3 regions of the Clostridium sp. ETTB3 genome follow, and region 2 is predicted to be linked to each of the others. Evidence: a T-box and tRNA genes for the amino acid it is inferred to sense, from the RefSeq annotation. Region 2 holds a T-box; the other regions hold tRNA genes.

Region 1 (13,575 bases), 920 kb from region 2:
GTACTTAACCTTGCTACATACCGTAACTCGTTGGCTCGTTCTACAAAAAGCACGTCATCACCCTCATAAGGGGCTTTGACCGGTTGTAGGCACACGGTTTCAGGTTCTATTTCACTCCCCTCCCGGGGTTCTTTTCACCTTTCCCTCACGGTACTGCTTCACTATCGGTCATCAGGTAGTATTTAGCCTTGGGAGGTGGTCCTCCCTGCTTCCCACAAGGTTTCACGTGTCTCGTGGTACTCTGGATCAGAACTTGATTATCTTGACTTTCACCTACAGGACTATTACCTCCTACGGTCCAACTTTCCAGTTGTGTTCGGTTAATCATGACTTCTCGTTAATGTTCTGTCCGCAACCCCAAAGATAAATCTTTGGTTTGGGCTCTTTCCCTTTCGCTCGCCGCTACTTAGGAAATCGATTTTTCTTTCTCTTCCTCTAGGTACTTAGATGTTTCAGTTCCCTAGGTTTACCTTCGTATAACTATGTATTCACTATACGATACATGGGGTTTCCCATGTGTGTTCCCACATTCGGAAATCTCCGGATCACTGGCTATGTGCGCCTACCCGAAGCTTATCGCAGCTTATCACGTCCTTCATCGGCTCCTGATGCCAAGGCATTCACCATGCGCCCTTTGTAGCTTGACCTTTACTCGTTTACTATATCTTATTACTTCGTCAACTATGAAATCTATTCATTCACGTACACAAGTACTGTTCATTTCATATCTTTCTTGTTTCCTTGTACTAAGCTATATTAAACTTCGTAACCTATCAGTCAAAAATTTTCAAAGTTTTGCATTTAATATTTTCGCAACAACTCTTAATTACTTCAGAGTTGTAAGTTCGAATTACCAAATTAAAATTTGGATTCTCACTTAAGAATATTTCTTGGCTTACTTCTCAATATGTTTTGAAGTTATATATAATTCATGTGCAATTTTCAAAGAACAAAATTTACAGTTATAAACTTAGCATTACTACGTCAACTTCCTCGTTATGCTACTCACGTATATCATACGCTCCATTGCTCATTCGTCGTTTCCTCGTACTGCTTACTTCTAACAGTAAATTAATTTTGAGAAACATGGTTTCTCAAAATTGAACAGACTAGTTAAACCAGTATCTTTTAAGATTTACGAAACAAACATCTTGTTGTTTCATTTCTCCATAGAAAGGAGGTGATCCAGCCGCAGGTTCTCCTACGGCTACCTTGTTACGACTTCACCCCAATCGCTGACCCTACCTTAGGGCGCTTCCTCTCTTGCGAGTTAGATCACGCACTTTGGGTATTGCCAACTCTCATGGTGTGACGGGCGGTGTGTACAAGGCCCGGGAACGTATTCACCGCGACATGCTGATTCGCGATTACTAGCAACTCCAGCTTCATGTAGGCGAGTTTCAGCCTACAATCCGAACTGAGACAAGTTTTTGAGTTTTGCTCCACCTCGCGGTATTGCGTCTCTTTGTACTTGCCATTGTAGCACGTGTGTAGCCCTAGACATAAGGGGCATGATGATTTGACGTCATCCCCACCTTCCTCCCGGTTAACCCGGGCAGTCTCGCTAGAGTGCTCAACTAAATGGTAGCAACTAACAATAAGGGTTGCGCTCGTTGCGGGACTTAACCCAACATCTCACGACACGAGCTGACGACAACCATGCACCACCTGTCTTCCTGTCCCCGAAGGAACTTTCCCGATTAAGGGTAATGCAGGAGATGTCAAGTCTAGGTAAGGTTCTTCGCGTTGCTTCGAATTAAACCACATGCTCCGCTGCTTGTGCGGGCCCCCGTCAATTCCTTTGAGTTTTAATCTTGCGACCGTACTCCCCAGGCGGAATACTTAATGCGTTAGCGGCGGCACAGAGGTCATGACAACCCCTACACCTAGTATTCATCGTTTACGGCGTGGACTACCAGGGTATCTAATCCTGTTTGCTCCCCACGCTTTCGAGCCTCAGCGTCAGTTACAGTCCAGAGAATCGCCTTCGCCACTGGTGTTCTTCCTAATCTCTACGCATTTCACCGCTACACTAGGAATTCCATTCTCCTCTCCTGCACTCTAGACTTCCAGTTTGAAATGCAGCACCCAAGTTGAGCCCGGGTATTTCACATCTCACTTAAAAGTCCGCCTACGCTCCCTTTACGCCCAGTAAATCCGGACAACGCTCGCCACCTACGTATTACCGCGGCTGCTGGCACGTAGTTAGCCGTGGCTTCCTCCTCAGGTACCGTCATTATCGTCCCTGAAGACAGAGCTTTACAACCCGAAGGCCGTCATCACTCACGCGGCGTTGCTGCATCAGGGTTTCCCCCATTGTGCAATATTCCCCACTGCTGCCTCCCGTAGGAGTCTGGGCCGTGTCTCAGTCCCAATGTGGCCGATCACCCTCTCAGGTCGGCTACGCATCGTCGCCTTGGTGAGCCGTTACCTCACCAACTAGCTAATGCGCCGCGGGCCCATCTCATAGCGGATTGCTCCTTTAATTGCTACTTCATGCGAAGCTACAATCTTATGCGGTATTAATCTTCCTTTCGAAAGGCTATTCCCCTCTATGAGGCAGGTTGCCCACGTGTTACTCACCCGTCCGCCGCTAGCTTCACTCCCGAAGGAGATTCACTCGCTCGACTTGCATGTGTTAGGCACGCCGCCAGCGTTCGTCCTGAGCCAGGATCAAACTCTCACTAAAAAGTTTAATCATTTGCTCAAATTACTTTGAGATTTTAAAAGGTCCAAATTCAATTTATTGAATTTGTAAGTTCGAATTACTAAATTTAAATTTAGATTCTCACTCATCTCATAAAGAATTGCTGGTTTACTTTAACTATATTCTGTTCAATTTTCAAAGACCATTTACTCTGTCGCACAAAAGCGACTTCCTTATCTTATCATTTTGATTAATATCTGTCAACTTTGTTTTAAAAGTTTTTTTATATTAATTAAATGATAATCATCACTTACTAATCAACTTTAATTTGTTTGATTTGCATCAGCGACGTGTTTTATATTAACATCATTTATTTATTATAATTTTCATTTTTCCATTATTTTATCTAAATAATTTTAATTATTTATCATTTTTCTTCTTTTTTCTCTTTTTTTCTACTATTGATATACTAGGTAACGTTTGTGTTATAATTATCTAAAATTTATAACTTAATTTCAAAAATTACTTATTTGAGGTGAATAAAATGAGACAAATACTAAAAAATGATTGGAATGAACTTTTAAAAGATGAATTTTCAAAAGATTATTATTTATCATTAAGAGAATTCTTAAAAAATGAATATACTACTAAAATAATTTATCCTGATAAATATGATATATTTAATGCTCTACATTATACTTCTTATAAAGATGTAAAAGTTGTTATATTAGGGCAAGACCCCTATCATGGACCAAATCAAGCACATGGATTAAGTTTTTCGGTAAGTCCAGGAGTTAAAATCCCTCCTTCTTTATTAAATATATATAAAGAACTTAATTCTGACTTGGGATGTTATACTCCCAATAATGGATATTTAAAAAAATGGGCTGATCAAGGTGTATTGCTTTTAAATACTTCTCTTACTGTAAGAGCTGGTGAAGCTAATTCACATAAAAATAAAGGTTGGGAAATATTCACTGATAAAATAATTTCCTTAATCAATGAAAAAACAGATCCCGTTGTCTTTTTATTATGGGGTAATAATGCTATTAACAAAAAAAAGCTAATAACTAATAAACAACACTTAATTTTATCATCTGCCCATCCTAGTCCTTTATCTGCATCAAGGGGATTCTTTGGAAGTAAGCCTTTTTCTAAAATTAATAAATTTCTTGTTTCTGTTAATAAAGCTCCTATTGATTGGCAAATAGAAAACATATAGCAAAAAAAGTTAGATTCATTATAAAATGATCTAACTTTTTTATTATTATATTTTAAAAACATTATTTCTTATGTTTCTTTAATCTCTTATAATAAGAATATACAAATGATACTATAATTCCTATAACTCCACCTGCAGAAAATCCTAATACTATGTCTTCCAATACCATTCCAGAAACAATTCCTATTCCTACTCCAATGGCTATTCCCTTAGTTAAATATTCATATTCCTTATCTGAAAGCATAATTTTTTCCACCATTGCATATCTCCTTATTTTTATAAACAAACTTTCTTTATATTATTTTACCATATTAGTTATTTAAAGTAAAGAGTTATTGCTTACTATTTCTAAGTATTAATTTTAACTTTTAAAAGAGTTGTTGTTATTTTTTTATTGATTAAACTATATTATGAAAATAAAAAAAAAGTAACTTACCAAAATGTAAGTTACTTTCCTGGTGGCTCGACCAGGAATCGAACCAGGGACACGAGGATTTTCAGTCCTCTGCTCTACCGACTGAGCTATCGAGCCTTAACAACTTTAATATACAACATTTTTAATATTATGTCAAATACTTTTTTATATTAAGAATATTTTCATATGTAATTTTTTATTTATATTTAAATATAAATATATAATATAGAAATTATTTAGGAGGTAATTTTGAAATACTTTATATTTATATTATTAATATTAATTATTATATTTATGTATTTTTATTATGAAAAAAAACTTACAATAGCCAAAAATAGGATATTAAGAACCTCTTCACAATTTAATAACATTAGAAATGAATACAGAAATTCTATAGCTAAAACTAAGCATTTAAATGTCAAGTTTGTACAACCTTCAATAACAACTGCTATTGCAAATAATAAGTCAACTATATTTTTAGCTCCAACAACTGATTCTCCTCAATTAAAAACATTAGATATAAAAATGGAAGTTAAAATTTTAGATAGTGCTATTATTGATAACAGAACTTGGTTTTATGTTAGCTTACCAGTTGACACATTATATAATTGTCGAGGTTGGATAAATGAAAATGATTTTTCTTTAGTTTATTCATTATCAAAGGATATTCCATCTAATTTTAAATAACAAAAAGTCTATGTAATAATATATAAAGTAATTAATCTTTATAATTACATAGACTTTTATTATATTAAATTTTCTTTTTAATTTTATTACAATATTGCTCTAATAAAATTAATTATTAGAGGTATCCTTATCATAAATATTAAATAAATAATAATTATACTAATAAATTGAATATTAAATACTTTTTCATTGCTTTTACTATATCCTATTCCAACTTCTTCCTTTATAATTATTCCTCTTTTAATGTTTAACTTCATTAATTTCTTTATTATGAAAAATGCTACTATCCCAAAAGCTAATGCTATAGTTCCATATATTCCTGCTGTAATAAGCTTATATGCCATAGGCATACTCTTTAAACTTATTTCTGTTGATTCCTGTATTATAGTATTATTGTTGTATGTTAAACTCATTATTTTTTGAATTGTTATTGAAGTTCCATTAATTAAAAAATGAATTAATGCAGATGCAAATATAGTATTTGTTATTCTAACAACCAATGCCAATACAAATCCTAATATTGTAGCATATAAAAATTGTTGAGCATCTAAATGCATTATTCCAAATAATAATCCAGTTACCATAGAAGATAAATATATATTTTTATCTTCATATCCAGATAAGACTACACCACGTATAGTTATTTCTTCTGTAATTGCTGGTAAAACAGCTACTAATAATAATAATATAATATATGGTGAATTTACTATATTAGTCATAAAATTTCCTATTTTATTTTCAAAGAAAAATTGTGATATTAATGAAAAAAAAGTCATAATAGGCTGACAAATAAACGCAAGTAATCCTATCAATAAGGCATCCTTAAAATATAGCTTGTTTAATTTTAAAGTTCCTCTTATTGATTGTTTAGTTATAATTAAATATATTATTGCAGGTATAATAAAAATAATGCTGTGATTTATAAAAAGCATTAACTTAATATCAGTTATATTAAATATCTCAAATATTTTTGACACTGGTAAAAATAATTGTAATAACATAATTATCAAAAAATATGTATTTGCCTTAGAAACCTTTCCCATAAATTTCTCCTTATATAAAAATTTTATTAACTTAAGTGTATATTAAATTTAATTGGTGATAATAATATAAATGAAGTTTAAAACTTCATAGTTAATCGCCTCTCCCCCATTTTATTTATATACAAAAATAATCCCTTTAATGTATTAAATAATATTATTGGGATTATTTTCGTTACATTTTTTTATTCATAATTATTATCCTTAAGTTCTTTTATCATCATATTAATTGCATAATTAGTAGCTAAAGTTCTAACTTCATTTCTATCCCCTGAGAAATTGCATTTTTTCACTATTGTTTTTCCATTTAAATATATAGCTATATAAACTAATCCTATTGGTTTTTCTATAGTTGCTCCACTTGGACCAGCTATTCCCGTGGTTGCAATAGATGCATTAGATAAACTTTCCCTTGCTATTCCTTCTGCCATTTCTTTAGCAGTTTGCTCACTAACTGCACCATATTTACTTAATGTTTCTTCTTTTACTCCAAGTCTTTTTATTTTTGCTTCATTAGAATATGTAACTGCTCCTTCTAAAAAAACACTTGATATTCCTGGATAAGATATTAACTTTGCTGCAACCATTCCACCAGTGCACGATTCTGCTGTTGATATAGTTATATTATTTTTGCACAAAATATCACCTATAATATTCTCAATAGAATTTTGATTTTTCATTTAATTCACCTCAAGTTTTTATAAATATAATTATAATATATTTGCCTATAAATTTACATTAATATTTTTTAATAAAAACCTCTAAAGTAAATTTCTTTAGAAATTTTTATTTATATTTATTAGCATTAATATAATAATCCCCTAAATTATTTATTCCTTCTTCTAATATACAAAAATTGCTTTCTTTTAACATGGAGGTAATAATATTTACATGTTGCCTATTTGACTGATCTAACGTTATAGTAAAATTATCATTTTTATCTACTATCCCCATATAATCATAGATATCACTATATTCCCCAAGCCCTAACTTTCCTCTAATATCCATCTTATAGTCTGGCATTGCTATACCCTCCTATTATTTTTCCAATCTTATCAATTTCTTAATTGTCCTTATTTTATGCATTTTTTTGCAATTTTATTCTATAACTTTAATTTTTATATAAAAATGAGCTATATAAATAAAATGGATTTTATATCAAAAATATTTTAAATGCTACTTTCAATGTATATTCCCATTTTAAATTAATATAACTCATTAATATTTTCTATGCTTCTGCTTTTAATTTTTTACTTTCTTCCAATATCTTGCTTACTTCAGTAGCTGGTACTTCTTCATATCTTAAAAATTCACTAAAATAACTACCTCTTGCTTGTGTCATTGACCTTAAATCAGTTGCATAAGTAAACATTTCACCCATAGGAATTTCTGCACTTATTCTTTGAAGTTTTCCTTCTGGTTCCATTCCAATTACTCTACCCCTACGCTTATTAATATCGCCCATTACATCTCCCATATAATTATCTGGAACTAATATTTGAACATTCATAATAGGTTCTAATAATATAGGTTTAGCTGCTTCTAACCCCTTTTTATAGGCTATTGATGCTGCTATTTTAAATGCCATTTCTGAAGAATCTACAGGATGATAAGAGCCATCATATAATGTTGCTTTAAGTCCCACAACAGGGTAACCAGCTAAAACACCACTTGTAATGCATTCTCTTAATCCTTTTTCTACAGCTGGTATAAAGTTTCTAGGAACTACACCTCCAACTACCTTATCAATAAATTCTAAATCTAATTCTCCATCTCTTCTTGGTTCAAACTTAATCTTTACATCACCATATTGTCCGTGTCCACCTGATTGCTTTTTATGCTTTCCTTGTACATCTGAAGTGCCTTTTATAGTTTCTCTATAAGGAACTTTTGGCTCTTGTAATATTACTTCTGCGCCAAATTTACTTTTAATTCTACTAGCTATTACTTCTAAATGTGTCTCTCCTAATCCCCAAACTATAGTTTCTGCATTTTCCACATCTCTTTCAATTTTAAATACAGGATCTTCTTCCATTAACTTTGACAATGATAATGATATTTTTTCTTCATCACCTTTAGATTTTGGTAATATTGCCATTGGCATTACTGCCTTAGGTAAATTAATTTTATCATACATTACTTTAAATTCTTCACTACATAATGTATCTCCAGTTGCGGTATATTGCAACTTAGATACTGCACCAATATCTCCAGAAACTATTTCTTGTGTTGAAATTTGATTTTTTCCCTTTAAGAAAAATAAATGATTTAACTTTTCTTGCTTATCTTTATTAGGATTTAATGCTATCATTTCTCCATTTATTTTTCCTGTAATTACTCTAAATAATGATATTTTCCCTACAAAAGGATCTGCTATAGTTTTAAATACAAAAGCTGAAAAAGGTTGTTCTTCGTTAATATTTATGAAAACCTCTTTATTATTATTTAAATTTACTGCCTTTTGAGGAATTGAATGTTCTGGTGATGGGAAGCTCTTAATTATACTATCAATCATTGATTTTATTCCTATCATTTTTGTTGCACTACCACATAATACTGGTGCTATATCTCCATTAGCGCATCCTTTAATTAATCCATTGTATATATCTTCATCATTTAATTCACCATTGTTTAAATATTTATCTAATAATTCTTCATCAGTTTCTGCAACAGCTTCCATAATCATTTGTTTACACTCATCTATTTTATCTATTAAATCTTCAGGAATATCTGCCTTTTCCATTCGTGAAGTATTAGGATTATATATTAATGCTGATTTTGAAATTATATTAACTATTCCATTAAAATTATTTTCTTTTCCTATTGGATATTGAATAGGTACTACACTCATACCAAATTTCTCTTTCATCTGCTCTAATACCTTATCAAAGTTTGCATTTTCCCTATCCATTTTATTAATAAAAAATGCCCTAGGCAATTTGATATTTTCACAATAATCCCACGCTTTTTCTGTACCAACTTGAACACCTGATGCTGCACATACTACTATAGTTGCAATATCCACAGCCCTCATTCCTTCAGCTACTTCACCTTGAAAATCAAAATATCCTGGCATATCTACTATATTAACTTTAATGTCATCTACTTCAAATGAAGCTACTGATGTTGATAATGATATCTTTCTTTTCTTTTCTTCTTGTTCATAATCCATTACAGTAGTTCCATCATCAACTTTTCCCAATCTATCTGTATTATTTGTATAAAATAATAATGCTTCTGTTAAAGATGTTTTTCCAGTTGCCCCATGTCCTATTAATCCTACATTTCTAAGGTTTTTATAATTATAATCTTTCATAATATAGTGATAGTGCTACCATTTAGCACTATCTTTCACCCACCTTTCCTTATATAGATTGATTAATTATCATTTTACTAATTAATATTATTTAAAGTTATAATTAATTTTTATGAATTTGTTACATTAAATAGTACATAATTAAATTTATTCTATTTTATATTATTATTTTCATTCAATTTAAATTATTTCAATTATTTATAGTTTAACCAACTAACTTATCATTTTATTCTTATATTTATATATATTGTAAAATTAAATTTTAATTTTACAATATATATAAATATCAAAAAATAAATCATTAAAATTATCTCTTAATTGTAAAAAAGATCATTGCATTTATTTAGCAATGATCTTTGATGAAAAATTTTTATTTATTTTTTTATTTTTAAAACTATAGACTATATAATTTATAAAACTTGCAAATAATCCCCCAGAAAAATCAATAATTACATCTCTTAAAGCCATTTCTCGTCCAGGTATAAAATATTGATGAATTTCATCTGTAGTTGCATATCCTAGTACCACAAATAAAGAATATATTCTTGCTTTCTTTATTTCTATATAATTCTTTAATACCTCAAAAGCTAACCAATATAATATAAAATACTCCGTAAAATGTGCTGTTTTTCTAACTACAAATGATGCTAAAGAGCCTAATTTACTATTTAAATCAATACCAAAAAAAGCAAGCATATTAATAAATGAGTTACTTTGCTGATTAGATATATGCGCTGGCTGATTTGACATTAAAAATATTAATAACATCCATGCTATTAATAATATCCAGTTTATTATCATTCTTTTGTTTCCCATATTCTCTCCTTGTCATAATTTTAAAATTTTAATTTTTTTCAACTAAATATCTATTAATATAAGCTAAAGATTCTTCCAATATTCCTTGGCTTCCTTCAAGATCTTGTAATTTAACTTCTAAATTACATATTCTTTGATCTAATTGATACATCAATTCTTTAATATCATTTAATAATTTGGCCTCATAAGATACTTGAATACCATCTGAATCTATATATATCTTTTCAGGTGTTCCTCCACATTCAGTACATTTTGCATATATTCCTTCTTTTTCAGTATCTCTAAATACCTTAAATGTATCATTATTACACTTTGAACAATTAGATAAAATAATAAAATCATAATAGCTTATATCAAACTCATATTTACTTTTACAATGTTCACATGTCAGTACTAAATTATTACCTTGAGTTTCTATAAAAAAGGTATTTCCTGAACAACCTTCTTTTTCGCATACCACTGTTCTTATCATAAATAACCCCTCCTATATTTATATAAAAATATAATTCCTTCAAAAATTATTATGATATTTTTTTTTATAATATGCTTAAATAACAATACCTTAAAATTTATTTTACTATCAACGATTCTTTATCTAATTCCTGTTTTATTTTCTTAATTTCTTCATCTACATCACTTGTATTCTTCCCTGCTAATACCAACTCTCTCTTCTTTAATTTTAAGTCTATTATTTTTTGTTCTAAATTTACCTTTTCTTCCATATAACCACTCCCATTCTTATTTTTATATAAGAACATATTATAATCTATACTTAAAGTATTATATATACTATTATATAATACTTTATTAAAATCATAGTAAAAAAACAATAATAAATTTAAATTTATTTTACGACAAAATAATATAAACTTATAAAACAAAAAAGCTACGATTAAAAATCGTAGCTTTGGTGGAGGTAAAGGGAGTCGAACCCTTGACCCCTTGCGTGCAAGGCAAGTGCTCTCCCAACTGAGCTATACCCCCAAAAATGGTGGACCTTCAGGGACTCGAACCCCGGACCTACCGGTTATGAGCCGGTTGCTCTAACCAACTGAGCTAAAGATCCTCAGTGTTAACCTGGCAACGTTCTACTCTCCCACACGGTCACCCATGCAGTACCATTGACGCTGTAGAGCTTAACTGTCCTGTTCGGAATGGGAAGGAGTGTTTCCTCTACGCCATCATCACCAGATATCTGAGTTCCAAAGAATTCTAATATCTCATTTATATTAATTATTATACAGTAATTATAATTAACTGTCAATAACTTTTTTATAAATTATTCTCTGAAAATTGCACATGAATTATCTTATATTATTGGTCAAGCCCTCGACCTATTAGTATCAGTCAGCTACATACGTTACCGCACTTCCACCTCTGACCTATCAACCTTGTGTTCTTCAAGGGGTCTTACTAGCTTATGCTATGGGAAATCTCATCTTGAGGGGGGCTTCACGCTTAGATGCTTTCAGCGTTTATCCCTTCCCGACTTAGCTACCCAGCCATGCTCTTGGCAGAACAACTGGTGCACCAGAGGTCAGTCCATCCCGGTCCTCTCGTACTAAGGACAGCTCCTCTCAAATTTCCTACGCCCGCGACGGATAGGGACCGAACTGTCTCACGACGTTCTGAACCCAGCTCGCGTGCCGCTTTAATGGGCGAACAGCCCAACCCTTGGGACCTACTACAGCCCCAGGATGCGACGAGCCGACATCGAGGTGCCAAACCTCCCCGTCGATGTGGACTCTTGGGGGAGATCAGCCTGTTATCCCCGAGGTAGCTTTTATCCGTTGAGCGATGGCCCTCCCACGAGGTACCACCGGATCACTAAGCCCGACTTTCGTCCCTGCTCGACTTGTAGGTCTCGCAGTCAGGCTCCCTTCTGCCTTTGCACTCTACGAACGATTTCCGACCGTTCTGAGGGAACCTTTGGGCGCCTCCGTTACTTTTTAGGAGGCGACCGCCCCAGTCAAACTGCCCACCTAACAATGTCCAGTCACCAGATTCATGGCGTCCTGTTAGAACCCCAGTACTGTCAGGGTGGTATCCCAAGGTTGACTCCACTAAGGCTGACGCCCTAGTTTCCCAGTCTCCCACCTATCCTGTACAGACAATACCGGAATTCAATGCTAAGCTACAGTAAAGCTCTACGGGGTCTTTCCGTCCAATCGCGGGTAGCGAGCATCTTCACTCGCACTACAACTTCGCCGGATTTGCAGTTGAGACAGTGCCCAAGTCATTACGCCATTCGTGCGGGTCAGAACTTACCTGACAAGGAATTTCGCTACCTTAGGACCGTTATAGTTACGGCCGCCGTTTACTGGGGCTTAAGTTCACACCTTCGCTTGCGCTAAGTGTTCCCCTTAACCTTCCAGCACCGGGCAGGCGTCAGCCCCTATACATCAGCTTACGCTTTAGCAGAGACCTGTGTTTTTGCTAAACAGTTGCTTGGGCCTATTCTCTGCGGCCTGCTCTCGCAGGCACCCCTTCTCGCGAACTTACGGGGTCAATTTGCCTAGTTCCTTAACTGCAATTCTTCCGCCGGCCTTAGGATTCTCTCCTCATCTACCTGTGTCGGTTTGCGGTACGGGCACTACTTCTCTCTCTAGATGCTTTTCTTGGAAGCATGGAATCATGTACTTCGGTCTTAATGACCTTCCCCATCACGCCTCAGAATTGTTACAGCGGATTTGCCTACCGTAACTTCCTAAACGCTTAGACTAGCATTTCCAATCGCTAGCACACACTATCCTTCTCCGTCACACCCTCGATAATAACGATGGTAGTGGTATCGGAATATCAACCGATTGTCCATCGCCTACGCCTTTCGGCCTCGGCTTAGGTCCCGACTAACCCTCAGCGGACGAGCCTTCCTGAGGAAACCTTAGATATTCGGCCTGTAGGATTCTCACCTACATCTCGCTACTAATGCCAACATTCTCACTCGTAATCAGTCCACCGCTCCTTCCGGTACGACTTCAGCCCGATTACGACGCTCCCCTACCACTTGCAATTACTTGCAAATCCGTAGCTTCGGTGGTAAGTTTAGCCCCGGTACATTTTCGGCGCAGGATCTCTCGACTAGTGAGCTATTACGCACTCTTTAAATGAGTGGCTGCTTCTAAGCCAACATCCTAGTTGTCTTAGAAATCCCACATCCTTTTCCACTTAACTTACACTTTGGGACCTTAGCTGACGGTCTGGGCTGTTTCCCTTTTGACCACGGATCTTATCATTCGTAGTCTGACTGCCGGACTTAATGTATATGGCATTCGGAGTTTGATAAGGTTCGGTAAGCGATATGCCCCCTAGCCCATTCAGTGCTCTACCTCCACTACACATATCCGACGCTAGCCCTAAAGCTATTTCGGGGAGAACCAGCTATCTCCGAGTTCGATTGGAATTTCTCCGCTATCCACAGCTCATCCCATG
Region 2 (13,575 bases):
CTAATGTAATGAAAGTTAGTCAAGCATATTTAATTAGAGTTTTTAAAAGAGATTTGAAAATGAATTTTGCAGATTATTTAACTAATGTGAGAATAAAAAATGCAATAATTTTAATGAGGGATAATGAATTAAAGCTAAATGATATTTCTAAAATGGTGGGATATAATACTCAACATTATTTTAGTAATGTATTTAGAAAACATGTAGGAATATCTCCACAAGATTATAGAATAGGAATGGGTAGTTAGTGGCAAGTGGTAAGTGACAAGTGGCAAGTGGAGAGTGGCAATTGGCAAGTGAGTTAGTAGTGAAGGGGGAAAATTCAGCATTAGCTCAATTTGTGCTCTAGTTTGTCACTTGAAACTATTCCAAGCTTGCTACTTGAATTGACTAATAATTTCCATGGAATATGTAAATACTAAATTTACTATATTTTTAGAGGTGAAATCATGTTTAAGTGGAGAGACTTTTATTTAATGAAAATATATGATTTAAAAAATAAGTATATTGGAGTTGTAGAAGATATTTCAATAGATTTTTATAAGGGGGTTGTGAGGGGATTTACAATTTCCCCTACATCAATATTTAAAAAACAAATGTATGTTTCAGTAGATTCAATTATTTCTATTGATGAAGATATGAAAATTAAAGGTACTTCAAATTTTGAGGGATTAAAGTTTAAGGAAATTAGATATGTGGATATAATTAATAAAGAGAAAAAACTTATAGGTGTTCTTGAAGACTTAATAATAGATAAGCAAAATTTTGAGATAAAAGGTATTATTATGAGTTCTGGAATATTTGACAAAATGCTTAAAGGTAAAGAAGTAATAACATTAAAGCATTGTACTCTTTGTGATGAATATATCTTATATAATGGAAACTCAAGGGTTAAGCTAAAAACTTTACCTCATAATTTAGGGGGCGATAGTGATGTTCAAAAAGTATAAAAATTTAATTATAAAATTATTGATTTTTATAATAGTATTAATTAGTTTAATAATGATATATTGTTTTGTAGCTCCAATAAGATCAGTTGTAAACTTATTGATAATTTCAATAATAATTGCATACACATTAAAGCCTTTAAGAAATTATTTAAGCAAAAAATTTAATTTATCTTCTAAAAAAAGTTCATTATTAATTATAGTAATGTTTTTAATTATATTTATAGGGCTTTTATATAGCATAATTCCAACCATATTAAATGAAAGTGGAAATTTTGGAATCATGCTAGATAATATTGAAGAATACATATTAAATTTGGCAATAAGTCTTAAATTAGATAAATTGCCATGGTTTGAAACTCTTTATATACAAACTGGAGAAAAGATTAATAGGTTTTTAAGTAGTTTATCTGTTAATTTAATTGATAATTTACTTAGTATGGCTGAAAATCTGGTTAGTCTTGCAATAGTGCCAATTACAACTTATTATTTCTTAGCTGACTCAAAGCTTATTTATAATAAACTTTTATTACTTTTACCAACAGATAAGAGGATAATAGTTAAAAATATAAATAAAAATATAGATAAAATATTAAGTAGATATATATTTAGCCAATTATTATTATCATTAATAATAGGAGTTTTATCCTTTATTTTACTTTTAATACTTAGGGTAAAATTTCCTTTGGTTTTAGCAATAATAAATGGAGTTGCCAATATAATTCCTTATTTTGGACCCATAATAGGAGGTATACCTATTATATTTATGGCTCTTACTAGTTCAGTTAGTAAGGGAGTAATTTCAGCAATTGGTGTTTTTTTAATTCAACAATTTGAAGGTAATTTTTTAGCTCCTAAAATTACAGGGGATAGCACTAATATGCATCCTATTGTTATTATTATTTTATTAGTATTAGGTGATAAAATAGGTGGGGTAATTGGAATGGTATTAATTATTCCAATTGCAGTAATAATAAAAGTTATTTATGATGATATAGATTATTATTTATTTTGAAATATTGGTTAAAATAAGTAATAAATATATTAAATTTATTCAAAATGAACTGTTTATTGACAGAAATGAGTAAATGAAATATAATTTTGTCATAAATAAATAGCAAAAAGCAATGAAGAGAATGAGTAAATATGATTTAAATATTAAGAGAGGAAGTGGCTGGTGAAAACTTCTTATTTGACATATTGAAGCTATCTTGGAGCTTATTTTTACTTTAAGTGATGTATAAGTTTTATACATAATTAGGGTGGTACCGCGGAAATTATAAGTTTTCGTCCCTTGGTCTTTAGGGATGAAGACTTTTTTTGTTAGTTGAATTTCCAAAGAAAAAGGGGCTGTTGCACTAAAATTTTTATACACAATATATTGTTTTAAAAAATAAAAATTAATACAATATTGTAGTATTTATTCTTAATGCGACATCCCAATTAAGTTATAAAAAGTTGGAGGTTGAAAAAAATGAAATTCATGGGAGCAAATGAATTAAGAGAAAGTTTTATAAGCTTTTTTGAATCTAAGGAACATTTAAGAATGGAAAGTTTTCCATTAGTACCTAAAAATGATAAGAGTTTATTATTAATAAATGCAGGTATGGCACCACTTAAGCCATATTTTACAGGAATACAAAAACCACCAAAGAGTAGAGTTACTACTTGTCAAAAGTGTATAAGAACTGGTGATATAGAAAATGTAGGAAAGACTTCAAGACATGGTACTTTCTTTGAAATGTTAGGAAATTTCTCATTTGGAGATTATTTTAAAAATGAAATTATTCCATGGTCATGGGAATATGTAACAGAAGTTTTAAAGTTACCTAAAGATAAGTTATATGTAACTATATACTTAGAAGATGATGAAGCTTATGAAATTTGGACTACTAAAACAGATATAGATCCAAGCAGAATATTTAGATTAGGTAAGGATGATAACTTCTGGGAAGTTGGAACAGTTGGTCCATGTGGTCCATGTACAGAAATTCACTATGATAGAGGTGAAAATGTAGCACCTGTAACAAATGTAGAAGATTTTGTTGCTGCATCTGATGCTGATAGAATAGTTGAGTTTTGGAATTTAGTATTTATTCAATTTGATAAGCAAGAAGATGGTAGCTATGCTCCATTAAAGAATAAAAATATTGATACAGGTATGGGACTTGAAAGAATTGCAACTATAATGCAAGGTGTTGATAACATATTTGAAATTGATACAGTAAAGAATATCTTAAATAAGGTATCTGCTTTATCAGGTGTAGAATATGGAAAAGATGCAAATAGTGATGTTTCATTAAGAATAGTAACAGACCACGTTAAGGCAGTAACTATGCTTATATCTGATGGAGTTCAACCAAGTAATGAAGGAAGAGGATATGTTTTAAGAAGACTTTTAAGAAGAGCTGCAAGACATGGAAGATTACTTGGAATTAAGGGATTATTCTTAAAGGAAGTTGTAGATGCAGTTGTTGAAAACTATGGTGGAAATTATCCAGTATTAGTTGAAAACAAGGATTATATAACTAAGATAATAACTTTAGAAGAAGAAAGATTTAATGAAACTATTGATAGTGGAATGAATATCTTAAATGGTTATATTAAAGAATTAGAAGAAGCTAAATCTACAGTACTTTCTGGAGAAAAAGCATTTAAATTATATGATACTTATGGATTCCCATTAGAATTAACAGAAGAAATTCTTGAAGAAAAGAATATGACTGTTGATCATGAAGAGTTTAAAAAGGAAATGGAAGCTCAAAGAGAAAGAGCTAGAAGTGCAAGAGGAGAAACTTCTTACATGGGAGCTGATGAAAATCCAATAAACAAAGTTAAGGCTGATGTTGAAACAGAATTTGTTGGATATACATCTACTACAGCAAATGGAAAAGTTGTAGTTATTGCAACTGATGAAGATTTTGTTGATGAATTAACTACTGGAACTAAGGGTTATATTTTAACTGACAAGACTCCTTTCTATGCTGAAATGGGTGGTCAAATTGGTGATACTGGTATGATAACTGGAGCAAATGGTTCTGCTTATGTTTACAACACTAAGAAAAATGTTGGTGGTAAAACAGTTCATTATGTTGAAGTTAAAGAAGGAAGTATTAAATTAAATGAAGAAGTTACTTTAACTGTAGATAAAGCTATAAGAGCAAACATTTGTAAAAATCACACAGCAACTCATATGTTACAAGCTGCATTAAAAGAAGTTGTTGGCTCTCATGTTCATCAAGCTGGTTCATTTGTTGATAATGAAAGATTAAGATTTGACTTTACTCATTTCCAAGCTATGACATCAGAAGAAATTCAAAAAGTTGAAGATTTAGTTAATGATAAAATAATGGAAGTTGATACTGTTGAAACTAAGCTTATGACTATTGAAGAAGCTAAGGAATCTGGAGCAACTGCACTTTTTGATGAAAAGTATGGTGATAAGGTAAGAGTAGTTGTAGCTGGAGAGTTCTCTAAAGAACTTTGTGGTGGTACTCACGTATCTAATGTTGGAGAAATTGGATTATTTAAAATAGTTTCTGAAACTGGTGTTGCTGCAGGAATTAGAAGAATAGAAGCTTTAACAGGAAGAGCTGCTATAAAATACATGGAAGAAAAACAAAGATTATTAAAAGAAGCTTGTTCAGCACTTAAGTGTACTGAAAAGGATGTTTTAAAGAAAATATCATCTCAAGGTGCAGAACTTAAGGAAAAGGATAAGGAAATTGCAGAACTTAAATCAAAGCTTACTAGTGGGGCTTTAGATGATATATTAAATAGTGCAAAAGACATTAATGGTGTTAAAACTATAGCTTATGCTTTAGAAGGTGTTGATGGAAATGCATTAAGAGATTTAGCTGATAAAATTAGAAGTAAGATGGGTTCAGGTGTAGTTGTTTTAGTAAGTAATTTAGGTGATAAAGTTAACTTAATAACTATGGCAACTAAAGATGTATTAGATAAGGGAATACATTGTGGAAAGATAATTAAAGAAGTTGCAACAGTTGTAGGAGGAGGCGGTGGTGGAAGACCAGATATGGCTCAAGCAGGTGGTAAGAAACCAGAAAATATCGAAACAGCAATTGAAACTGCTTTCCAAACAATAGAAAAATTAGTAAAATAATTAATTTGTATAGTATACAATTATGTAAAATTAGGGTATAATATAATTAATAAATTAATTATTCGATTTTCAAATGATTAAAATTAAAAATACTTTCGTAAGGAGGTGAAGCTGCAAGTAAGCAGCTACAATATGGAAAATAATCTTGATAAAACAATGCAATTTGACTTAAACATTAACAAAGAGGATTTGACTAAATCAATTTTAAATGATGTGTATACAGCATTGAAAGAAAAGGGATATAACCCAATAAACCAATTGGTAGGATATCTGATTTCAGGGGACCCTTCTTACATTACTAGTTATAACGGAGCAAGAGCTTTACTTAGAAAACTTGAAAGAGATGAAATACTTGAAGAGGTAATAAAATCTTATCTAGATATTAAATAAAAGGTGCCCGTTTATCGGGTGCCTTTATTTTATTATTTTTTTACAAAATTAAGTGCATAAATATTTAAAAAAGATTTTTAAAATAAAAAAACAAAGGAGGAATATATAGTCAATTAAAATACTGATGAATGTGTTTAAAAGTGTTAATATGTGCCCAAGGAGTGATATTAATGAACAGTAAACACATAACAAATTACAAACCAAAAGATTTTGCTGAATTACTTGGAGTGAGTGTAAAAACCTTTCAACGTTGGGATAGAGAAAACATATTAAAGGCAAAAAGAACACCAACAGACAGAAGATAGTATACTTACGAACAGTATTTAGAGTTTAAAGGCATCAATGGTTCTGATAATGATAGAAAGACAGTTATTTATATTAGAGTTTCTACTATGGGCAAAAAGATGATTTGAAAAATCAGATAGAATTTCTTTTAAACTTTACATCTTCCAAAGGAATAATAGTAGATGAAATAATTGAAGATATAGGTAGTGGATTGAATTACAATCGTAGAAAATGGAATAAACTTATTGAGGAATGCATGGAAAATAAAGTTGATTCTATTATAGTAACTCATAAAGATAGATTTATTCGCTTTGGATATGATTGGTTTGAACGATTTTTGAGTAAATATAATGTGAAAATAATAGTTGTAAATAACGAATTGCTTTCACCGAAAGAAGAATTGGTTCAAGATATAATTTCAATATTACATGTTTTTAGTTGTAGAATCTTCGAATTAAGAAAATATAAGAAAAAGATAGAAAGGGATGAATAAATTGCTAAAAGCCTACAAAGTAGAGATAAAACCAACAACAAAACAAATACAAAAGATTGAACAAAGTATTGGAGTTTGTAGATGGCTTTATAATGAATATCTTTCAGTTAATAATAATCTATATAAGCAGTATAAAGATGGATTGATTGATAAAAAACAAACATTTAAAAGTGCTAATGATTTTGACAAATATATCAACAATGAAGTCAAAGTTTTAGATGAATACTCTTGGATAAATAATTGTGGTTCTAAAGCTAGAAAAAAAGCTATACAAAATGCCGAAATCGCTTATAAAAGGTTTTTTAAAGGTCAAGCTAAGTTTCCTAAGTTTAAAAAGAAAAATAAATGTGATGTTAAATTATACTTTCCTAAGAATAATAAAGGCGATTGGAAGGTGGATAGACATAAAATAATGATACCTACATTAAAAAACGTAAGGTTAAAGGAGTATGGCTACATTCCAATAGGCTCAAAAATTATTAGCGGAACTGTATCAAAGAAAGCAAATAGATATTATGTGTCTGTAATAATAGATGTAGAAAATATCCCACAGAAAAATACAAATCAAGGTATAGGAATTGATTTAGGCATAAAAGATTTTGCTATTTGCAGCGATAAAATCATTTATAAAAACATAAATAAAACTCAAAGAGTTAAGAAGTTAGAAAAGAAATTATTAAGAGAGCAAAAAAGACTTTCAAGGAAATATGAAAGTTTAAAAATAAGAAATAAAAAAGAGAAGGGAGAAGCTACTCGACAAAATATCCAAAAACAAATAGCTAAAGTACAAATACTTTATCAAAGACTTAACAACATAAGAACTGATTATATAAATAAAGTTGTAAGTAATGTGGTGAGAAACAAACCATCTTATATTACGATAGAAGATTTAAATGTTAAGGGAATGATGAGGAATAAGCATTTATCTAAAGCAGTAGCACAACAGAAATTTAATGAATTTAGAAATAAATTAGCAAATAAATGCAATGCTTTGGGTATAGAATTAAGAATTGTTGATAGATTTTATCCTTCAAGTAAACTATGTCATAAATGTGGTTCTATAAAAAAAGATTTAAAGCTTAAAGATAGAATTTTTAATTGTGATTGTGGGTATGTTGAAGATAGAGATTATAATGCAAGTCTTAATTTAAGAGATGCAAAAATCTATAAAATAGCATAAACAAATTTTATAGATATGTACCGATGGCTAAGTCGGGAATTTACGCCTTTGGAGTGATATATCAAACTAAAGTAGTCTATGTTTATCAAGACAAAATAGGTCACGTTGAAAAAGGAAAAATCTCAATATGGATACGTTTGTCCATATTTCGAGTAGCAGTTTCTATGAGAATATTAGGACTTGATATGGGTTCAAAGACTATTGGAGTTGCATTAAGTGATCCTTTAGGATGGACGGCTCAAGGAATAACAACTATTAGAAGAACAAAAAAGGAACAAGATTTAGAAGAAGTTCATAAGATATGCAAGGAGTATAATGTTGAAACTATAGTAATTGGATTGCCTAAAAATATGAATGGAACTATTGGAGAAGCTGGAGAAAAAGCTTTAGAATTTGCAGAATTACTTAAAGAAAAAACAGAATTACCTATAGAAATGTGGGATGAAAGATTAACAACTGTTGCTGCACATAGAGCTATGCTTGAAGCAGATCTTTCTAGAAATAAGAGAAAGAAGATAGTTGATAAAATAGCAGCTACATATATATTACAAGGATATTTAGATAGATTAAGATTAACATCTAAATAATTAAAGGTTTGAAAATTATAAAGTTGAAATTTTTATAATTTAACATGTGAAAATATAGTCATTATTTATAAAGATTTCAAAATTAATATAAATTACTTATTTTAAGATGCATAAATAATTAAATTTAATTATTAGTTTAGATTTTATTTTTAGCTTTTTGATTGTTAGCTAAAATAAATTATTTGCAGTTTAATAATTTTATGTAATAATATAATAAACAATTATGAAAAAAGGAGTAATAATTATGGAAAAAGATTTAAAAACAATACAATTATTCGATGAAGATGGAAATGAAATAAATTTTAATGTAATAGCATTCTTTGATATGGTTAATCCAGAAACTGATGAAAAAAGTGAATATGTTATAGTTCAAGAAGTTGGATATGAAGATGAAAATCCATTTGCTTTAAAAATAATAAAAGATGAAGAAGACAATGATATGTTTGAATTAATAGATAATGAAGTTGAATTAGCTGCTGTAGAAGAAGCATATAATACAATTTTTATGGAAGAAGAGTAAAATTAAAAGTGAGGTGTTAAAGATGAATAAAGCTAATGTAGATATTGAATTATTAAAAGAAAACCTGAAGAAAAAGGGTTATAAATTAACGCCTCAAAGAAGAGCTATTGTAGATGTAATCATCGAAAAAGAAGGAGAGCACTTAACTGCAGAAGAAATATATGATGAGGTAAAGAAAGTATGTCCTGATATTGGGTTAGCTACAGTATATAGAACAGTCTTATTATTAGAAGAAGTTGGTGTGATTTTTAAATTAGATTTAAATGATGGGTGTAGTAGATATGAATTAGCCCATAGTGAAGAACATCATAGACATCACCATTTAGTTTGTAATGAATGTAAGGCTGTTTATGAAGTGCAAGATGATCTTTTAGAGGAATTAGAAGAGAGAATTGAAACTACATATGGATTTAGGATTTTAGACCATAGTGTTAAGTTTTTTGGTATTTGCGCTAAATGCTGTAAAAAACATAAATGTGAAAGTGAAGAGTAATATTTTAGTATTACCTTAAATACATAAAAGAGAAATAGAGGAGGGGACATATGAAGAATGAAAAAGCTAAAGTTAAGATTATACCATTAGGCGGAGTTAATGAAATTGGGAAAAATTTAACTGCTATTGAATATAAAAATGATATTGTTGTAATTGACTGTGGATTAAAATTTCCTGATGAAGATATGTTCGGAATTGATTTAGTTATACCTGATATAACTTATCTTATAAAAAATAAAGAAAAAGTATCTGGGATTTTTCTGACTCATGGTCATGAAGATCATATAGGTGCATTGCCATATGTATTAAAACAATTAAATGTTCCTGTATATGGGACGAAATTAACATTAGGAATTGTTGAAACTAAATTAAAGGAGCATGGATTATTAAGCAGTACAGAGCTTATTAGAGTAAAACCAAGAGATGTAATTAGATTAAATTCAGTTTCAGTTGAATTTATAAAGACAAATCACTCTATAGCAGATTCTGTTGCAATTGCTGTTCATACGCCTTTAGGTGTTGTTCTTCATACTGGTGATTTTAAAATAGATTATACTCCTATAGATGGAGAATTAATGGATTTTGCAAGATTTGCTGAACTTGGTAAAAAAGGTGTATTAGTAATGATGGCAGATTCAACAAATGTTGAAAAACAAGGATATACAAAATCAGAAAGAATTGTTGGAGAAAGTTTAACAAGAATATTTGGAAAAACTAAAGGAAGAATAATTATTGCAACATTTGCATCTAATATTCATAGAATTCAACAAATAATAGATGCTGCAACTGTATATGGAAGAAAAGTTGCTGTTTCAGGAAGAAGTATGGAAAATATCATTAATGTAGCAATTGAATTAGGCTATATTGAGGTTGCAGAAAATACTTTAGTTCCTATTGATGCAATTAATAAGTACAATAATGATCAAATAGTTATTATTACTACTGGAAGCCAAGGAGAGCCTATGTCTGCATTATCTAGAATGGCATCTGCAGAGCATAAAAAGGTAAATATAGTAGAAGGTGATACAATAATTATTTCTGCTACACCTATTCCAGGAAATGAAAAACTTGTATCAAAAATTGTAAATCAATTATTTAAAAAAGGTGCAGAAGTTATTTATGGTTCTGCAGAAAATATTCATGTTTCTGGGCATGCATGTCAAGAAGAATTAAAACTTATGCAAACTTTAATAAAACCAAAGAACTTTATACCAGTTCATGGTGAATATAGACATTTAAAACAACATGGTGAATTAGCTATTAAATTGGGATTAAATCCTAAAAATGTAGTAATTCCTGAAGTTGGAAATGTTATTGAAGTCAATAGAAGTGGAATTAGAAAAAGTGGAACTGTCATTTCAGGTCAAATATTTGTTGATGGACTTGGAGTTGGAGATGTTGGAAATATAGTATTAAGAGATAGAAAACATTTATCTCAAGATGGTATATTAACAGTAGTAGTTACTTTATCTAAGGACAATAAGACAATAGTTGCTGGGCCAGATATTATTTCAAGAGGCTTTGTATATGTTAGAGAATCAGAAGGTTTAATTGATGAAGCAAGAGAAATAGTTAGAAATACTTTACTAGAATGTGAAGAAAAGAATATTACTGACTGGGCAACATTAAAGTCAAATGTAAGAGATGAACTTAGAACTTATTTATATGAAAAAACAAAGAGAAAACCAATGATACTTCCTATTATAATGGAAATTTAAGTGGTAGTTGACAAGTTACTAAGATAATAGTAGAATAATTGATGAATTTGAAAATTGGATACGAGTGTATCCAATTTTCTTTTTAAGTAAAATATTTATAGGTTTACAAGAGGAAAAAAATCTAATTTTTATACCAAGGAAATAAGCCTTTAAAATAAAAGAGGTGGACTTAAGATTATTAGTTTAAGTTCATAATAAAGTTGATGGAGGAAATTAAATGGAATTAATAACTAGAGATGACATTAGAAATATAGCTATTATAGCTCACGTTGACCATGGTAAAACAACATTAGTTGATGCCATGTTTAAAGAAAGTCACGTATTTAGAACAAATGAAAAAATGGATGAAAGAGTAATGGACTCTAATGACTTAGAAAAGGAAAGAGGAATTACAATCCTTTCTAAGAATACTGCTGTAATGTACAATGGGATAAAAATTAATATAGTTGATACACCAGGGCATGCTGACTTTGGTGGAGAAGTTGAACGTGTACTTAAAATGGTTGACTCAGTTTTACTTGTTGTTGATTCTTATGAAGGACCAATGCCTCAAACTAAGTTCGTTTTAAAGAAGGCCTTAGAATTAAAATTAAAGCCAATTGTTGTTATAAATAAGATAGATAAGCCAAATGCTAGACCAGAAGAAGTTATTGATGAAGTATTTGAATTATTCTTAGAATTAGGTGCAGATGATGAACAATTAGACTTCCCAATAATTTATGCTTCAGCTAGAGAAGGTTTTGCTAGATATAATGTTGAAGATACAAATGATGGAATGGAACCATTATTTAAAACAATAATAGATCATGTTGAACCACCAAAGGGATACATAGATGGACCGTTCCAAATGCTTGTTACTACTTTAGATAGCAATGCTTTCGTTGGTAAAATTGCTATAGGTAAAGTACATAGAGGTACTGTTAGAAAGAACCAAAATGTAGCATTAGTAAGACAAGATGGTACAAAGTCTAACTATAAGATAACAGCTGTATTTGGATACAATGGATTAAAGAGAGAAGAAGTTGAAGAAGCAGGATTAGGAGATATTATAGCAGTAAGTGGTATAGTTGATGCTAACATTGGTGAAACAATTGCTGATGCAGCTAATCCAGAAGCTTTACCATTTGTTGAAATTGATGAACCAACACTTAACATGAACTTTATGGTAAATGATTCACCATTTGCTGGTAAAGAAGGTGAATTCGTTACATCTAGACATTTAAGAGATAGATTAATGAAGGAATTAGAAACTAACGTAAGTTTAAGAGTTAAAGAAATAACTCCAGATTGCTTTGAAGTATCAGGAAGAGGGGAACTTCACTTATCAGTTCTTATAGAAACAATGAGAAGAGAAGGTTTTGAATTACAAGTTTCTAAGCCAAATGTTATCTTTAAAGAAGAAAATGGTAAGAAGATGGAACCAATGGAATACTTAACAATAGACGTTCCAGAAGAATTCATGGGTGCTGTTATGGAAAAAATGGGACCAAGAAAAGCTGAAATGGTTAATATGACTTCTGCAGTTAATGGATATACAAGATTAGAATTCATAATTCCTGCTAGAGGACTTATTGGATTTAGAAATGAATTCATGACAGATACAAAGGGTAATGGTATCATGAACCATGTATTTGAAGGATATGCTCCATACAAAGGTGAAATTGAAGCTAGAAGCAGAGGATCAATAGTTTCATTTGAACAAGGTGAAGCAATTGCTTATGGATTATTTAATGCTCAAGAAAGAGGTAGATTATTCATAACTCCAGGTACACCAGTATACCAAGGTATGGTTGTTGGAGAATGTGCTAGAGCAGAAGATTTAGATATCAACGTTTGTAAAGGTAAAAAATTAACTAACACAAGAGCTTCTGGTTCTGATGATGCTGTTAAATTAGTACCAGTTACTACATTAACATTAGAACAATCAATTGAATTTATAGGAAATGATGAATTAGTTGAAGTTACTCCAGAAAGCATCAGAATTAGAAAGAGATACTTAGATGCTGCTGAAAGAAAGAGAATGATAAGCAGAAGTAAAAAATAAATTTTTAAATTGTTTATAACTTTATAAAAAAGTATTATAATAGTGAATAGCTAAGTATCTTAGCTATTCACTTTTAAATAGAAGGGGGTATTTATGAAGCAAAAAAGAAAGAAAATAAGAAAGAGAAATACCGGCAAATTTATTTTTATTATAATAGCTTTAATTTTATTAATAGGAGTTTTAAAAGTTAAATCAGTAATTAATGACCCTCTTAAAATTTCAAATGAAGAAGTAGTAACAGTAGAAAATGGAGAAAGTTTTTATACTATTATTAATAGATTAAAAAATGAAAATAAAATAAAAAGTCCATTTATTATAAAGATGTATTCAAAGCTAGCTGGACTTAATTTAGAAGTTGTTCCAGGAAGGCATACTTTAAAAGATAAAATGTCAATAAAGGAAATGCTAGAAACCCTGAGAGATTCTAGTAATGCAATTGCAGTTACTATTCCAGAAGGGTTTAATATTGAAGATATTGCATCTAGATTACAAGAGCAAAACATTTGTACTTCTGAAGAGTTTATAAATGCAGTAAAAAGTTATCCGTTACCATCATATGTAAAGGATAATTCAGAAAAAAGATATAATTTAGAAGGATTTTTATTCCCAGATACATATAAATTTGAAGCTGGAGTTGAACCACAATACATAATTAAAACAATGATAAATAGATTTGAAGAAGTCTTTAAGCAAATTACTGCTAATACTAGCATTAATGAAAATGATGTAGAAAAAATGGTAAATGTGGCATCTATTATAGAAAAGGAAGCAAGGGTAGATGAAGATAGACCATTA
Region 3 (5,828 bases), 1.1 Mb from region 2:
TACAAGGAAACAAGAAAGATATGAAATGAACAGTACTTGTGTACGTGAATGAATAGATTTCATAGTTGACGAAGTAATAAGATATAGTAAACGAGTAAAGGTCAAGCTACAAAGGGCGCATGGTGAATGCCTTGGCATCAGGAGCCGATGAAGGACGTGATAAGCTGCGATAAGCTTCGGGTAGGCGCACATAGCCAGTGATCCGGAGATTTCCGAATGTGGGAACACACATGGGAAACCCCATGTATCGTATAGTGAATACATAGCTATACGAGGGTAAACCTAGGGAACTGAAACATCTAAGTACCTAGAGGAAGAGAAAGAAAAATCGATTTCCTAAGTAGCGGCGAGCGAAAGGGAAAGAGCCCAAACCAAAGATTTATCTTTGGGGTTGCGGACAGAACATTAACGAGAAGTCGTGATTAACCGAACACAACTGGAAAGTTGGACCGTAGGAGGTAATAGTCCTGTAGGTGAAAGTCAAGATAATCAAGTTCTGATCCAGAGTACCACGAGACACGTGAAACCTTGTGGGAAGCAGGGAGGACCACCTCCCAAGGCTAAATACTACCTGATGACCGATAGTGAAGCAGTACCGTGAGGGAAAGGTGAAAAGAACCCCGGGAGGGGAGTGAAATAGAACCTGAAACCGTGTGCCTACAACCGGTCAAAGCCCCTTATGAGGGTGATGACGTGCTTTTTGTAGAACGAGCCAACGAGTTACGGTATGTAGCAAGGTTAAGTACTTAAGGTACGGAGCCGAAGGGAAACCGAGTCTTAATAGGGCGACTAGTTGCATGCCGTAGACCCGAAACCGGGTGACCTATCCATGGCCAGGTTGAAGCGAGGGTAAAACTTCGTGGAGGACCGAACCACGTTGCTGTTGAAAAAGCATGGGATGAGCTGTGGATAGCGGAGAAATTCCAATCGAACTCGGAGATAGCTGGTTCTCCCCGAAATAGCTTTAGGGCTAGCGTCGGATATGTGTAGTGGAGGTAGAGCACTGAATGGGCTAGGGGGCATATCGCTTACCGAACCTTATCAAACTCCGAATGCCATATACATTAAGTCCGGCAGTCAGACTACGAATGATAAGATCCGTGGTCAAAAGGGAAACAGCCCAGACCGTCAGCTAAGGTCCCAAAGTGTAAGTTAAGTGGAAAAGGATGTGGGATTTCTAAGACAACTAGGATGTTGGCTTAGAAGCAGCCACTCATTTAAAGAGTGCGTAATAGCTCACTAGTCGAGAGATCCTGCGCCGAAAATGTACCGGGGCTAAACTTACCACCGAAGCTACGGATTTGCAAGTAATTGCAAGTGGTAGGGGAGCGTCGTAATCGGGCTGAAGTCGTACCGGAAGGAGCGGTGGACTGATTACGAGTGAGAATGTTGGCATTAGTAGCGAGATGTAGGTGAGAATCCTACAGGCCGAATATCTAAGGTTTCCTCAGGAAGGCTCGTCCGCTGAGGGTTAGTCGGGACCTAAGCCGAGGCCGAAAGGCGTAGGCGATGGACAATCGGTTGATATTCCGATACCACTACCATCGTTATTATCGAGGGTGTGACGGAGAAGGATAGTGTGTGCTAGCGATTGGAAATGCTAGTCTAAGCGTTTAGGAAGTTACGGTAGGCAAATCCGCTGTAACAATTCTGAGGCGTGATGGGGAAGGTCATTAAGACCGAAGTACATGATTCCATGCTTCCAAGAAAAGCATCTAGAGAGAGAAGTAGTGCCCGTACCGCAAACCGACACAGGTAGATGAGGAGAGAATCCTAAGGCCGGCGGAAGAATTGCAGTTAAGGAACTAGGCAAATTGACCCCGTAAGTTCGCGAGAAGGGGTGCCTGCGAGAGCAGGCCGCAGAGAATAGGCCCAAGCAACTGTTTAGCAAAAACACAGGTCTCTGCTAAAGCGTAAGCTGATGTATAGGGGCTGACGCCTGCCCGGTGCTGGAAGGTTAAGGGGAACACTTAGCGCAAGCGAAGGTGTGAACTTAAGCCCCAGTAAACGGCGGCCGTAACTATAACGGTCCTAAGGTAGCGAAATTCCTTGTCAGGTAAGTTCTGACCCGCACGAATGGCGTAATGACTTGGGCACTGTCTCAACTGCAAATCCGGCGAAGTTGTAGTGCGAGTGAAGATGCTCGCTACCCGCGATTGGACGGAAAGACCCCGTAGAGCTTTACTGTAGCTTAGCATTGAATTCCGGTATTGTCTGTACAGGATAGGTGGGAGACTGGGAAACTAGGGCGTCAGCCTTAGTGGAGTCAACCTTGGGATACCACCCTGACAGTACTGGGGTTCTAACAGGACGCCATGAATCTGGTGACTGGACATTGTTAGGTGGGCAGTTTGACTGGGGCGGTCGCCTCCTAAAAAGTAACGGAGGCGCCCAAAGGTTCCCTCAGAACGGTCGGAAATCGTTCGTAGAGTGCAAAGGCAGAAGGGAGCCTGACTGCGAGACCCACAAGTCGAGCAGGGACGAAAGTCGGGCTTAGTGATCCGGTGGTACCTCGTGGGAGGGCCATCGCTCAACGGATAAAAGCTACCTCGGGGATAACAGGCTGATCTCCCCCAAGAGTCCACATCGACGGGGAGGTTTGGCACCTCGATGTCGGCTCGTCGCATCCTGGGGCTGTAGTAGGTCCCAAGGGTTGGGCTGTTCGCCCATTAAAGCGGCACGCGAGCTGGGTTCAGAACGTCGTGAGACAGTTCGGTCCCTATCCGTCGCGGGCGTAGGAAATTTGAGAGGAGCTGTCCTTAGTACGAGAGGACCGGGATGGACTGACCTATGGTGCACCAGTTGTTCTGCCAAGAGCATGGCTGGGTAGCTAAGTCGGGAAGGGATAAACGCTGAAAGCATCTAAGCGTGAAGCCCCCCTCAAGATGAGATTTCCCATAGCATAAGCTAGTAAGACCCCTTGAAGAACACAAGGTTGATAGGTCAGAGGTGGAAGTGCGGTAACGTATGTAGCTGACTGATACTAATAGGTCGAGGGCTTGACCAATAATATAAGATAATTCATGTGCAATTTTGAGATAACAATCTCTAAAAAAACTCACTCAACAAAGTTGAGGAGTACAAAGTTTTAACTAAATCGAAGATTTAGAAAACTATAGTATCTGGTGATGATGGCGTAGAGGAAACACTCCTTCCCATTCCGAACAGGACAGTTAAGCTCTACAGCGTCAATGGTACTGCATGGGTGACCGTGTGGGAGAGTAGAACGTTGCCAGGTAATATAAGGATCTTTAGCTCAGTTGGTTAGAGCAACCGGCTCATAACCGGTAGGTCCGGGGTTCGAGTCCCTGAAGGTCCACCATTTTTGGGGGTATAGCTCAGTTGGGAGAGCACTTGCCTTGCACGCAAGGGGTCAAGGGTTCGACTCCCTTTACCTCCACCAAAGCTACGAATTATTTCGTAGCTTTTTTGTGTTATAATAAAAAATAAAATTGTAAAAATAGTATTTAATCTTTATTTTTTATTTAATAGTGGTATTATAAATATAAATATGAATATGTATTGCAAATATATGTTAAAATTAGGTGGTAAGAAATAGTGTTATATAGAGTAAAACAATTTATTTGGGCCATAAAATCCTTATTTCAAGAGGTTGATAATGATTATGTGAATAAGCTTTTAGATAAAAGAGAAAAAAGGTTATTTAATAAACTTAAAAAATCAGATAAGCAACATTGTATTAGAGTTAGTAAGGATGCTGTAATTTTATCAAAGGATAAAGGATTAAATGCAAAGAGAGTTGCAAAAGTTGCATTGCTTCATGATATAGGAAAAGCAGAATATAGAATTAATATTGTTGAAAAATCAATTTTAGTTATATTAAATAAATTAAGTAAAGGTAATTTAAAAAGGTTTGATAATATTAAATCAGTAGATGCATATTATAATCATGCTGAAAAAGGAGCTAATGTATTAAAACAATTTAATATATATGATAAAGAATTTTTAGATACAGTTAGATATCATCACAATAAAAATGTAGTTGGAAGTAAGTTGTTAGAGGTAATAAGAGAAAGTGATGATAGAAATTAAAGGATGGGATTAATTATGAAGGCTGATGAAAGACGAAATAACATTATAGGAATGTTAATAAAAGAGAAAAAAGCAATTAAGGGTACAACATTAGCTGAAAATTTTAATGTTACAAGACAGATAATAGTTAAGGATATAGCAATATTGAGAGCAAAGGGAAATAATATAATAGCAACGCCAGATGGTTACATGATAAATGATGATAGTAGCAGGGTAAAATCAATAATTGCAGTAAAACACAGTGACAATGCAATGTTTGATGAAATGGAGATTGTAGTAAAATATGGTGGTATTATAGAAGATGTAATTGTAGAGCATCCTATTTATGGTGAAATACGTGGAGTATTAAGAATAAAAAATTTAAATGATTTGAATAAATTTAAAAAGTCTATTGAAGAAATAGAAGTTAGACCATTATCACTATTAACTGATGGGATACATTTACATACTATATCTGCAGATTCTAATGAAAATATGCAGTTAATAAAAGATGAATTAAAAGAAAAGGGATTTATTTTATAAATTAGGGGATTTTAATTATGGATTATGATGTTTTAGTTTTAGGTGGTGGCATTATTGGATGTGCAGTTGCTTATGAATTATCTAAATATAATTTAAATATAGCTGTAATTGAAAAGGAATATGATATTGCAGATGATATTTCATTTGTTAATACTTCTATAGTATATGATGGCTCAGAAACATCTAACAATGTAATGGCTGGCTTAGAATATATAGGAAATATATTATTAGAAGATTTATGTGAAAAATTTAATGTTCCATTTAAAAGAGTTGGTTCATTAAGAGTAGTTAATGATGATAATGGTGTAATTAAATTAGATGAGATGTATGATAGAGCTGTTAGAAGAGGTATAGATGGAGTTTATTTAGTTGAACCAGATGAAATATATGAAATAGAGCCTAATATTAATACAGCAGTAAAAAAGGGGTTATATTCACAAAATGTTGCAATAGTTGCTCCTTATGATTTAGCCATAGCATATGCTGAAGTTGCATCAGATAATGGTGTTAATTTTAGATTAGAAGAAGAAGTATTAACTATTCAAAATATAACAAAAGGATTTAAAGTTGTAACTAATAAGAATAAGTTTTCTTGTAAGGTAGTTATCAATACTATTGCAGATGAAATTTATATAAATGAAAATGGAATAGTTAAGGAAAAAGATATAGAGGATACTATAAATTCCTTTAAAAACATGAGCTATCTTTTACTTGATGATAATTACGAAAATAAATTAGAAAGAATAGTTACGAAAACATTTGATAAAGATACTTTTGTTGTATCTACTCCTGGTTTAAATGGCGGTTCATTAGTAGGAATAAAAAGTATTGAAAAAACTAGTTTAGATGATAATTTAAATTATGCCAGTAAGTTATTAAAGAAATTAAATAAGAGCAATATAAATAACTTATTTAGAGAAAGTTACGATAAGGATTCTATAGTAATTGATGAAAAGAAAGTAGATAAGGGATATATAAGTGTAATTGGAACTCATTATGGTAAGGTTACATTGGCACCAGCAATTGCAAAAATGTTATGTGATACTATTAGTAGTAATTTAAATTGTAAATTAAAAAAGAACTTTATTGATAAAAGACGTGAATTTTATAGATTCAGAGAAATGGATAGAAATGAAATTAATGAAGTAATTAAATTAGATAAAAGATATGGGAAAATAATATGTATGTGTAACAATGTATCAGAAGGTGAAATAGTAGATTCAATTAGAAGGCCTTTAGGAGCTAGAACTGTT

Evidence for each region. The T-box of region 2 lies ahead of alaS (alanine--tRNA ligase). A T-box ahead of a tRNA ligase gene usually reads a tRNA of that ligase, here a tRNA-Ala.
Region 1: it has a tRNA-Ala gene. The T-box ahead of alaS (alanine--tRNA ligase) is inferred to sense a tRNA for this amino acid. The anticodon was not compared.
Region 3: it has a tRNA-Ala gene. The T-box ahead of alaS (alanine--tRNA ligase) is inferred to sense a tRNA for this amino acid. The anticodon was not compared.

The regions. Positions count from the first base shown of each region.
Region 1 covers NZ_CP199832.1:2,667,199-2,680,773, forward strand. Annotated here, with positions in the region: rRNA gene ACUN06_RS12720 (23S ribosomal RNA) at 1-647, opposite strand, end outside; rRNA gene ACUN06_RS12725 (16S ribosomal RNA) at 1,174-2,689, opposite strand; gene ACUN06_RS12730 (uracil-DNA glycosylase) at 3,192-3,869, shown strand; gene ACUN06_RS12735 (hypothetical protein) at 3,931-4,128, opposite strand; tRNA gene ACUN06_RS12740 (tRNA-Phe) at 4,326-4,401, opposite strand; gene ACUN06_RS12745 (hypothetical protein) at 4,534-4,971, shown strand; gene ACUN06_RS12750 (CPBP family intramembrane glutamic endopeptidase) at 5,058-6,014, opposite strand; gene ACUN06_RS12755 (CinA family protein) at 6,197-6,691, opposite strand; gene ACUN06_RS12760 (hypothetical protein) at 6,798-7,034, opposite strand; gene fusA (elongation factor G) at 7,240-9,327, opposite strand; gene ACUN06_RS12770 (VanZ family protein) at 9,667-10,143, opposite strand; gene ACUN06_RS12775 (hypothetical protein) at 10,172-10,615, opposite strand; gene ACUN06_RS12780 (hypothetical protein) at 10,713-10,865, opposite strand; tRNA gene ACUN06_RS12785 (tRNA-Ala) at 11,052-11,127, opposite strand; tRNA gene ACUN06_RS12790 (tRNA-Ile) at 11,133-11,209, opposite strand; rRNA gene rrf (5S ribosomal RNA) at 11,219-11,335, opposite strand; rRNA gene ACUN06_RS12800 (23S ribosomal RNA) at 11,461-13,575, opposite strand, start outside.
Region 2 covers NZ_CP199832.1:1,743,372-1,756,946, reverse strand. Annotated here, with positions in the region: gene ACUN06_RS08670 (helix-turn-helix domain-containing protein) at 1-248, shown strand, start outside; gene ACUN06_RS08665 (PRC-barrel domain-containing protein) at 450-950, shown strand; gene ACUN06_RS08660 (AI-2E family transporter) at 934-1,962, shown strand; T-box leader at 2,066-2,245, shown strand; gene alaS (alanine--tRNA ligase) at 2,422-5,070, shown strand; gene ACUN06_RS08650 (IreB family regulatory phosphoprotein) at 5,203-5,460, shown strand; partial or broken gene ACUN06_RS08645 (IS607 family transposase) at 5,646-6,238, shown strand; gene ACUN06_RS08640 (RNA-guided endonuclease InsQ/TnpB family protein) at 6,240-7,418, shown strand; gene ruvX (Holliday junction resolvase RuvX) at 7,583-8,005, shown strand; gene ACUN06_RS08630 (DUF1292 domain-containing protein) at 8,250-8,525, shown strand; gene ACUN06_RS08625 (Fur family transcriptional regulator) at 8,548-9,018, shown strand; gene ACUN06_RS08620 (ribonuclease J) at 9,069-10,736, shown strand; gene typA (translational GTPase TypA) at 10,954-12,780, shown strand; gene mltG (endolytic transglycosylase MltG) at 12,874-13,575, shown strand, end outside.
Region 3 covers NZ_CP199832.1:17,603-23,430, forward strand. Annotated here, with positions in the region: rRNA gene ACUN06_RS00070 (23S ribosomal RNA) at 100-3,007, shown strand; rRNA gene rrf (5S ribosomal RNA) at 3,122-3,238, shown strand; tRNA gene ACUN06_RS00080 (tRNA-Ile) at 3,246-3,322, shown strand; tRNA gene ACUN06_RS00085 (tRNA-Ala) at 3,328-3,403, shown strand; gene ACUN06_RS00090 (HDIG domain-containing metalloprotein) at 3,559-4,053, shown strand; gene ACUN06_RS00095 (transcription repressor NadR) at 4,069-4,575, shown strand; gene ACUN06_RS00100 (NAD(P)/FAD-dependent oxidoreductase) at 4,593-5,828, shown strand, end outside.